Regions from separate parts of the Kribbella hippodromi genome, predicted to be linked through region 2. Evidence: riboswitches for the same ligand, from Rfam matches in the RefSeq annotation. Region 2 holds a riboswitch; the other holds the start of a gene.
The links. A riboswitch is a leader RNA that binds a small molecule or an ion and turns the genes downstream of it on or off. The one in region 2 is predicted to bind cobalamin.
Positions count from the first base shown of each region.

Region 1: it holds a riboswitch for cobalamin, as region 2 does, so the genes downstream of both, metE (5-methyltetrahydropteroyltriglutamate--homocysteine S-methyltransferase) here and ABD260_RS25620 (ABC transporter substrate-binding protein) in region 2, are expected to answer to the same signal.

Region 1 is NZ_BAAAPH010000006.1:6,374-10,703, reverse strand. Features, by position in the region: gene ABD260_RS10655 (cation:proton antiporter) at 1-1,038, opposite strand, end outside; gene ABD260_RS10650 (VOC family protein) at 1,149-1,586, shown strand; cobalamin riboswitch at 1,624-1,845, shown strand; gene metE (5-methyltetrahydropteroyltriglutamate--homocysteine S-methyltransferase) at 1,990-4,242, shown strand; gene ABD260_RS10640 (helix-turn-helix transcriptional regulator) at 4,272-4,330, shown strand, end outside.
Region 2 is NZ_BAAAPH010000018.1:24,362-28,691, forward strand. Features, by position in the region: gene ABD260_RS25610 (FecCD family ABC transporter permease) at 1-441, opposite strand, end outside; gene ABD260_RS25615 (FecCD family ABC transporter permease) at 477-1,460, opposite strand; gene ABD260_RS25620 (ABC transporter substrate-binding protein) at 1,457-2,479, opposite strand; cobalamin riboswitch at 2,506-2,689, opposite strand; gene ABD260_RS25625 (hypothetical protein) at 2,730-3,701, opposite strand; gene ABD260_RS25630 (MFS transporter) at 3,715-4,330, opposite strand, start outside.

The sequences.
Region 1 (4,330 bases), on a different contig from region 2:
GCTCAGCCTGGCCCGGAGCTGATCGTTGCGATCGTCCGACCCGAACCGGCTCTGCAGTGCGGGCCAGGCGAGTCCGAGGAAGCGCAGCACGATCAACAGCACGACCACCAGCAGTACGAGCAGGGTGATCTCGCCGAAGCTCGTCTCGACGCGAGCGTCATCCACCAGCTCCGGAAGCTGGTACCCCATCGCGAGGAAGACACCGCTTTCCAGGATGAAGCTGATGGTCGTCCAGGTCGTGGCCTGGGTCTGCCGGTCCCGCGCGCTGAACCGCCGGCTTCCGAGCGCACCGGTGAGCAGCCCGGCGATCACCACCGCGAGTACGCCCGACGCGTGCACGCCCTCGGCCGGGAAGTACGCGAGGAACGGTACGGCGAACGAAATCGTCGTGTTCAGGACCGGATCATCGAGCCGCTGCCGCAGCAGTGCCGTCAGCAGGCCGACCGCGCCGCCGATCAGGATCGCGCCGACGACCGCCCAGGCGAAGTCGAGCACGGTGTGCCCGAGGCTGAAGTGCGTGGTGACCGCGAGCGCCGCCAGCGCGGTCCGCAGCACCACCAGCGCCGACGCGTCGTTGACGAGGCTCTCCCCTTCGAGCACGGTCATCAACCGTGGTGGCAGCCCGACCCGGTGCCCGATCGCGGTCGCCGCGACCGCGTCCGTCGGGCTCACCACCGCTCCGAGCGCGACCGCCAGCGCGAACGAGATGCTCGGGAAGGCAGCGTGCACGAGCGCGCCGATCACCAGCGCGGACACGATCACCATCACGACCGACAACCACGAGATCAACCCGAAGTTCCGGCGTACGTCCAGCACCGGCAACTGCACCGCGGCCGAGTAGAGCAGCGGCGGCAGCACGCCCGCGAGGATGATCTCCGGCTCGATGTGGATGGCCGGCGTGCTCGGCAGGTAACTCGCCCCGATGCCCAGCGCGACCAGCAGCAACGGCGCCGCCACGCCCGTCCGGCGCGCGAACACCGAGGCCGCGATCATGATCGCGAGCCCGCAGCCGGCGATCAGGACAATCTGATGATCCACGTCTCCGCACCTTAGGCCACCGATCCACAAAATCCGCGGACCTGGATGTAGAGAACGCCGAGGCAGCCTCGTCCTCCGGTCAGAAGCAACCCCGACCCGAGGAGCCAGTCATGACGATCAAGCGGATGGACCACGTAGGCGTAGTCGTGGACGACCTGGAAGCCGCGACCGCGTTCTTCCTCGAACTCGGCATGACGGAGGTCGGCCGCGCACCGATCGCCGGCCCGTGGGTCGACGGCGTCTCCGGCATGACCGACGTCCACGCGGAGATCGTCTTCCTTCGCACCCCCGACGGCCACGGTCAGCTCGAGCTGACCACCTACACCCACCCCGTCGCCACCACCGCCGAGCCGTCCGCGCCCCCGAACACGATCGGCCTCCGCAACCTGATGTTCGCCGTCGAGGACCTCGACGACACCGTCGCCCGCCTGAAACCCCACGGCGCCGAACTCATCGGCCGCATCGAGCAATACGAAACCGCCCACCGCCTCTGCTACCTGCGCGGTCCCGCCGGCATCATCATCGCCCTGGCCGAAGATCTCGACTGACCTGTGGACAACCGCTCGCGCGACGTCGCGGAGCGCTATCCTCTGAGGTGCCGACGGTTCGCCAGGGTCATGCGGTTCGTGGCCCGGCGAGGCAAGAGGGAACCTGGTGTGAATCCAGGACTGCCCCGCAGCGGTGAACGGGAACGACCGCCGTCAACAGCACTGGACGCGAGTCCGGGAAGCGACGGCCAGTAGGTCCACCGGTTGTCCGACCGGTCCGCCCGTGAGTCCGAAGACCTGCCGCCGGTCCGCGTACCACCCGGTGCGCGGCGGATCGGATGTCCCGTGGGAGGACCCGCCCGGCCCCGCGGCAGCACCGGTCGTCCCGGACAGCGGTCGTGGCCGGCACGTCGTACCCGCGAGACCCGCCGATCCCTCGGCACACGCTCGCGAGGAGAGAGACGTGAACACCCTCACCACGGTCCTGGGATACCCGCGCATCGGCCCCAGGCGCGAACTGAAGCACGCCCTGGAAACGTACTGGCGCACCGGCGACCAGGATGCGCTCGAGACGACCGCCCGCCGGCTCCGGACGCAGACCTGGCAGCAACTGCAAGGTCTCGATTCGATCCCCGGCAACACCTTCTCGTACTACGACCAGATGCTGGACCACGTCCAGCTGTTCGATCTCACCCCGGACCGCTTCCGCGACCTCGGCCTGTCGCCGCTCGACACGTACTTCGCGATGGCCCGCGGCCGGGACGACGTCGCGCCGCTGGAGCTGACCAAGTGGTTCGACACGAACTACCACTACCTGGTGCCGGAGCTCGACGAGACCACGACGTTCGGGCTGGAACCGGGCAAGGTGCTCGGTGAGCTCGCGGAGGCGCGGGCACTCGGCGTCGAGCTGCGGCCCGTACTGATCGGTCCGCTCACCTTCTTGTTGTTGTCGAAAGCAACCAGGCCGGGCGTGAACGTGCTGACCTTGCTCGATCCACTGGTGGACCGGTACCTCGAGCTGCTCGCCGTACTCGACCAGGCCGGCGCCGACTGGGTCCAGCTCGACGAACCAGCGCTCGCCCAGGACCGTACGCCGGCCGAACTGGATGCGCTGCTCCGCGCCTATGACCGGCTCGCGACCGCCGTCGACCGCCCGGATCTCCTGGTCGCCACGTACTTCGGCGACCCCGGCAACGCCCTGCCCGTGCTCGCCGCAACTTCGGTCGAGGCACTTGCCGTCGACCTGGTGTCCGCGCCGAGTCTGGTGCGGCGGATCGCCGAGCTCCCGTCGCTGCGCCGCAAGACGGTGTACGCCGGGCTGGTCGACGGCCGCAACGTGTGGCGGACCCGGCTCGGCGACGCGGTCTCGACCTGTGCCGACCTGCGCACCGCGGTCGGCCGGCTCGGCATCTCCACCTCCTGCTCGCTCCTGCACGTCCCGTACGACCTGGATGTCGAGGACGAGCTTGACCCCGCCGTCCGGGACCGGCTGGCGTTTGCGCGGCAGAAGGTGGACGAGGTCGTCCTGCTCGGCCGGGCGATCAACGAGGACTACGGCGTGCTCGTCGATCTGGAGCGGGTCAAGCGCCGGCTCCCGAGCGAGTCCGATCTCATCCGGGATCAGGCGGTCCGTGCGCGGGCGGCCGGCGTACGCGCCGAGGACCGGCAGCGGGCGCCGTACGAGGAGCGTCGCGCGGCGCAACAGGCGCTCGGGCTGCCAGCACTGCCGACGACGACGATCGGATCGTTTCCGCAGACCGCCGACGTTCGCAGGATCCGTACCGATCTCCGGGCCGGGCGGATCACCCAGGCCGAGCACGACGACCGGCTGCGTACGGAGATCCGGCGCGCGATCGAGCTCCAGGAGGAACTGGAGCTGGACGTCCTGGTCCACGGTGAGCCCGAGCGCAACGACATGGTTCAGTACTTCGCCGAGCGGCTGGACGGCTTTGCGACGACACGGCTCGGCTGGGTGCAGTCATACGGCAGCCGCTGCGTCCGGCCGCCGATCCTGCACGGCGACGTGTCCCGGCCGGCCCCGATGACCGTCGGCTGGACGTCGTACGCCCAGTCGCTGACCGATCGCCCGGTCAAGGGCATGCTGACCGGGCCGGTGACGATCCTCGCCTGGTCGTTCGTCCGCGACGATCAGCCGCCGGCAACGACCGCCGACCAGGTCGCGCTGGCGCTCCGGGACGAGGTGACCGAGCTGGTCACGGCCGGGACCCGGATCGTCCAGGTCGACGAGCCGGCACTGCGCGAACTGCTCCCGCTCCGCGAGGCGGACCGCAAGGCGTACCTGGACTGGTCGGTCGGAGCGTTCCGGCTCGCGACCGGCGGTGCCCCGGCGGCGGTGCAGGTCCATACCCACCTCTGCTACTCCGAGTTCGGGGCAGTCATCACCGGAATCGACGGCCTGGACGCGGACGTGACCACGATCGAGGCGGCCCGGTCCCGGATGGAGGTGCTCGACGATCTCGACACGATCGGCTTCGGCCGGGGTGTCGGACCAGGCGTGTACGACATCCACTCGCCGCGCGTGCCGACTGCCGACGAGGTCCGCTCGCTGATCCGCGCGGCGCTCGCGGTCGTCCCGGCAGAGCGGCTGTGGGTCAATCCGGACTGCGGCCTCAAGACCCGCGACTGGCCCGAGGTCCAGGAGTCGCTGCGCAACCTGGTGGCCGCCACCCGGGAGGTACGCGCAACCCTGGCCTGATTGTCGGCGCTGCCGTTTAGCCTGCGGGTATGAATCGGATGGATCGGTTGTACGCGCTCGTGGAGGAGCTTCGGGCGGCGGGGCCGCG
Region 2 (4,330 bases):
CAAGTAAGCAGTCAACGACCCGACGATCGCCGTCACACCAACCCCAACGAGTACCAGCCGATTCCCGGACACCCCGCCCCGGTACGCAAGCAAGTAGACGCACAACGCCGAAACCAGCGATCCGACAAGTGCCCCGAGCGGAATCCACCCGCTCCCGATCACAGTGATGATCAGTACGGCCGCCAGCGCCGCCCCCGCGTTGATACCGATCAAATCCGGACTGACCAACGGATTCCGGGCCAGCCGCTGAAAGATCGCCCCCGACATCGCGAACGCCATCCCCACGCCGATTCCGGTGAGAATACGAGGCAATCGATTGTTCACCACCACGTCATACGTGATCAAAGTGCCATGCCCGGACAGCGTACGAAGTACTTCCCCGAGCGGCAGCGTGTAATCGCCCCGAGTCAGCGCAAACGCGCCGACCATCGCAATCAACACCCACGCAATCCCCGAAACCACACCACTGGAAACCTTCACAGCGAGGCCATCCGCCGCCGCCGAACCAGTGCGATGAACAACGGCGCACCCACCAACGCCGTGACAATCCCAACCTGCAACTCAGCCGGCCGCGCCGCCACCCGCCCAACGACATCCGAAAGCAGCAACACAGCAGGCGAAAGCACCATCGACCAAGGCAAAATCCACCGCTGATCCGGCCCGACAATCGTCCGCGCCACATGCGGAACAGCCAGCCCGAGAAACCCGATCGGGCCAGCAATAGCAGTCGCCGTACCCGCAAGCACAACCACCGCCAGACCGGCAAGCACCCGCACCAGCATCACTCGCGTACCCAGCGCCCGAGCCAGATCTTCTCCCAGCGCAAGCTGATTGAGCGATCGACCGAGCACCAACGCCAAAAAGGTGCCTACAGCAATAAATGGCACGGCCTGCAGCACCATCCCCTGATCAGCCAGCGACAACGACCCAACCACCCAGAAGCGGTACTCGTTCAACGTCGACAGATCGAGCAACGTGGCCGCCGAGGTGATCGAGCCCAGCAGTGCGGAGATCGCCGCGCCGGCAAGCGCGAGCTTCACCGGCGTCGTCCCGCCAACCGCCCCCACCAGATACACGACGACGGTAGCCACCAACGCCCCACCCATCGCGAACCACACGTACCCGTTCAGGCTGTGCACCCCGAACAGCCCAATCGCCGCAACCACAGCCACCGCGGCGCCAGCGTTCACGCCCAGGATGCCCGGATCGGCGAGCGGATTGCGCGTCACGCCCTGCATCACCCCGCCCGACAGCCCCAGCGCGACGCCGACCAGAACCCCGGCAAGCGTCCGTGGCAACCGCAGATACCGCACCACCCGATCGGTATCGCTCCCGCCGAACTCACCCAGCGCCCGGTACACCTCCCCGACCCCGATCCACCGGCTCCCGGCGCACAACGACAGCACCACGGCGATCCCGAGCACCGCGACACACAGGGCGAGACCGCCCGCCTTCCTCACTTGACCAGGTCAGGATGCAGGATGTGCGCCAGGTTCTCGGTCGTGTACGCCCCTCGCACGCCGGCCGAGTGATTCGCGAACAACCACGGGATCACGTGCCGGTTGCGGACCGCCTTGAGGTTCGCGTACGCCGGATTCGCGAGCAGCTTGGCCACATCCGGCTGCGACGACGCGGCAGTCATGGACGCGTCGCAACACCCGCTGATCAGTACGTAGTCCGGATCGCGCTTGATGAATTCCTCGACGCTGATCTTCACGTTCCGCTTCGAGGTCAGGTCCGCGAACGCGTTCACGCCACCCGCCTGCCGGATCAGTACCGTCCCGAAATCCGGCCCGCCGGAAACCGTCAGCCCGCCGCCCTCGAGCGCCGGCCGGATGATCGCGACGGTCGGCCGCGGCGCGTTCTTGACCGCGTTCCCGACCGCGGCGATCCGGCGTTGCTGCTCCGCGATCACGTTCTCGGCGCGGTCCTCGACGCCGAACAACCGGCCGAGATCACGCAGGTCCGCGTACACGTTGTCCATCGAGACCGTCGCCGGGTCGATCGCCTCGTCGCCCTTGCCGTCCGCGGTCGGACAGAGCGGACTGAAGATCCAGGTGCGTACGCCAAGGTCGGCCAGGCTCTTCCGGCTACCGAAGCTCGAGTCGCTACCGGCCGCGCTGAACACGTCGTTGAACCCGGACAGCACGAAATCCGGATTCAGGCTGAGTAGTTCCTCGCGGCTCGGCAGGTTCTTGAAGTACTTCGCCTTCGCCTGCGCGGCGGCGTACTCCGGCAGCACCTGCGCATCGAGGTACGCCGTGCCGACCAATCGATCGGAAATGCCCAGCGCATGCGCCATCTCGATGGCCGGCTGGTACGCGGCGAACACGCGCTTCGGTGGGCCGTTGACGGTGACGTCGATCCCGCAGTTCCGCACGGTGATCGCGTCGGCGCGCGAGCCGGCTTCGGCGGCTGGACCGCAGCCGGCCAGCAACGACAGGGAAAGGACAGCAGCAAAAACGCGTACGACGGCCATGGCGGACCGCTCCTCCAGCACCTCGTGGACGGGTCAACGCCGTGGCCGGTCTCCTGGCTGACGGGTACCGCGTCCACCGGTCTGACCTTCCCAGCCGCACGCGGCCAGTGGTCCCCTTGCGGGTACGACTGATGCACATCCCGATCACAGTGGCGAGGGCCGCGCCGGTACTTCACCGGCTTCCCGTACACCACGGCGCCGCCACACTAGCACCCGCGATCCGGTCGCGGCGGGCGTCGCGACAAACGTCTCAGCGGGTGTAGAGCGGCGACATCGCGAGCGCGAACTGCGGCATCAGATCGGGATTGATCGCGCGCGCCGGCAGCGGGACCAGGTCGACCAGCTTGTCGTCGCCGACCCGGATCGTGGTCCGCCCGGTCGCGGTGTCGACGTACCCCTCGTCACCCAGCGGCACCGACTGGGCCGTCGCCAGCTTGCTGATCGGAGCCATCAGCGCCTTCGCGTTCGGCGTCCGCCGGACCGTGCTGTACAGCAGGTTCGTCGAGCTCACCCAGCCGCACACCGGGTCGCCGGCCGGCGTCTGACCGTCCCGCCGGATCATCGCGGCGGCGCCCATCACCTTCTCGGCCGCGGACGATCCGCGCTCGCACTCCGGCCGCTTGAGCTGCCATTCCGCGTCCGGCAGACCCGGCGCCTGGAGTACGGCATCGCGCGCGATCTCGACGTACTTTGCCGGCGTCGCCTTCGGCCCGGCGATCTTGTACAGCTTGCCGTCCAGCAAGAACACCACGAACGTACTGGTCCCGTACGCACCTTCGCCGACGACTGCCGGTTTGGCCGGTTCGCCCTTGGTCGCCGCGTACGCCTTCTGGGTCGCCGCCAGCGTCGCCTTTGTTGCCGGCAGCACCGAAGTCTCCACGTTCAGCACCGGGCCGTTCGGGCCGATACTGAGCTCCAGCTGACAGACGTCGTACGTCGGGAAGCCGAAGTCGGCCGGCGGTGTCTTCGGCTGAACGTTCGCGACCGGTACGCCCAGGGTCGATTTCACCAAGGTCGCGTTCATGCGTACGCACAACGTGTCGGCGGCCTTCGCGGGCTCACTCGGCGTGATCGAGGGCGTCGCAGACGGGGTCTCCGAGTCCGGCGGCGTACTCACCGACACCAGCGGCGGCGCACTCGGCGCGTTCTCCGGCTTCAGCCCGCCACAGCCGGCCAGCAGCCCGGCCACCAGCCCTGTGATCACTACCCGGCGGATACGCATGATGACTGGAAGCCTAACCGGCGGCGCGGACAGCTCTTTCGCGGACGGCGTGTTCGTCGGTGCGGGCGTCGTAGCGCCAGAACTCGCGCAGCCAGGCCGCTGTGCCGAGCACGCCCACGACGCACAGCGCGCCGCCGCTGACGATCGCGGTCCGGACACTGGTCAGGTCCGCGACCACGCCGGAACGGGCCTGGCCGCCGAGCGGGCCGAGGGAGTAGCCGAGCATCTCGATCCCGGCCAGCCGGCCGCGCATCTCGTCCGGGATCGTCTGGTTCCAGATCACCGCGCGGAACAGCCCCGACACCATGTCGGCCGCGCCCGCGACGGCGAAGAACGCGATCGCGAACCAGATGTTCGGTGCCAGCCCGGCGACCCCGACCGCCGCGCCCCAGCTCATCGTCGCCAGTACGACCGCGCGCCCTTGATGATGGACGCGCTTCGCCCAGCCACTGGTCAGGCTGGCGCACATCGCCCCGATCGCCTCCGCGCTGTACAGCAGCCCGAGCAGCTTCGGTTCCTTCAGTACTTCGGTCGCGAACGCCGGGAACAGCACGATCGGCATCGCCAGGAACATCCCGACCATGTCCACCAGGTACGTCGCGAGCAGGTCCTTGCGCCGGAACGCGTAC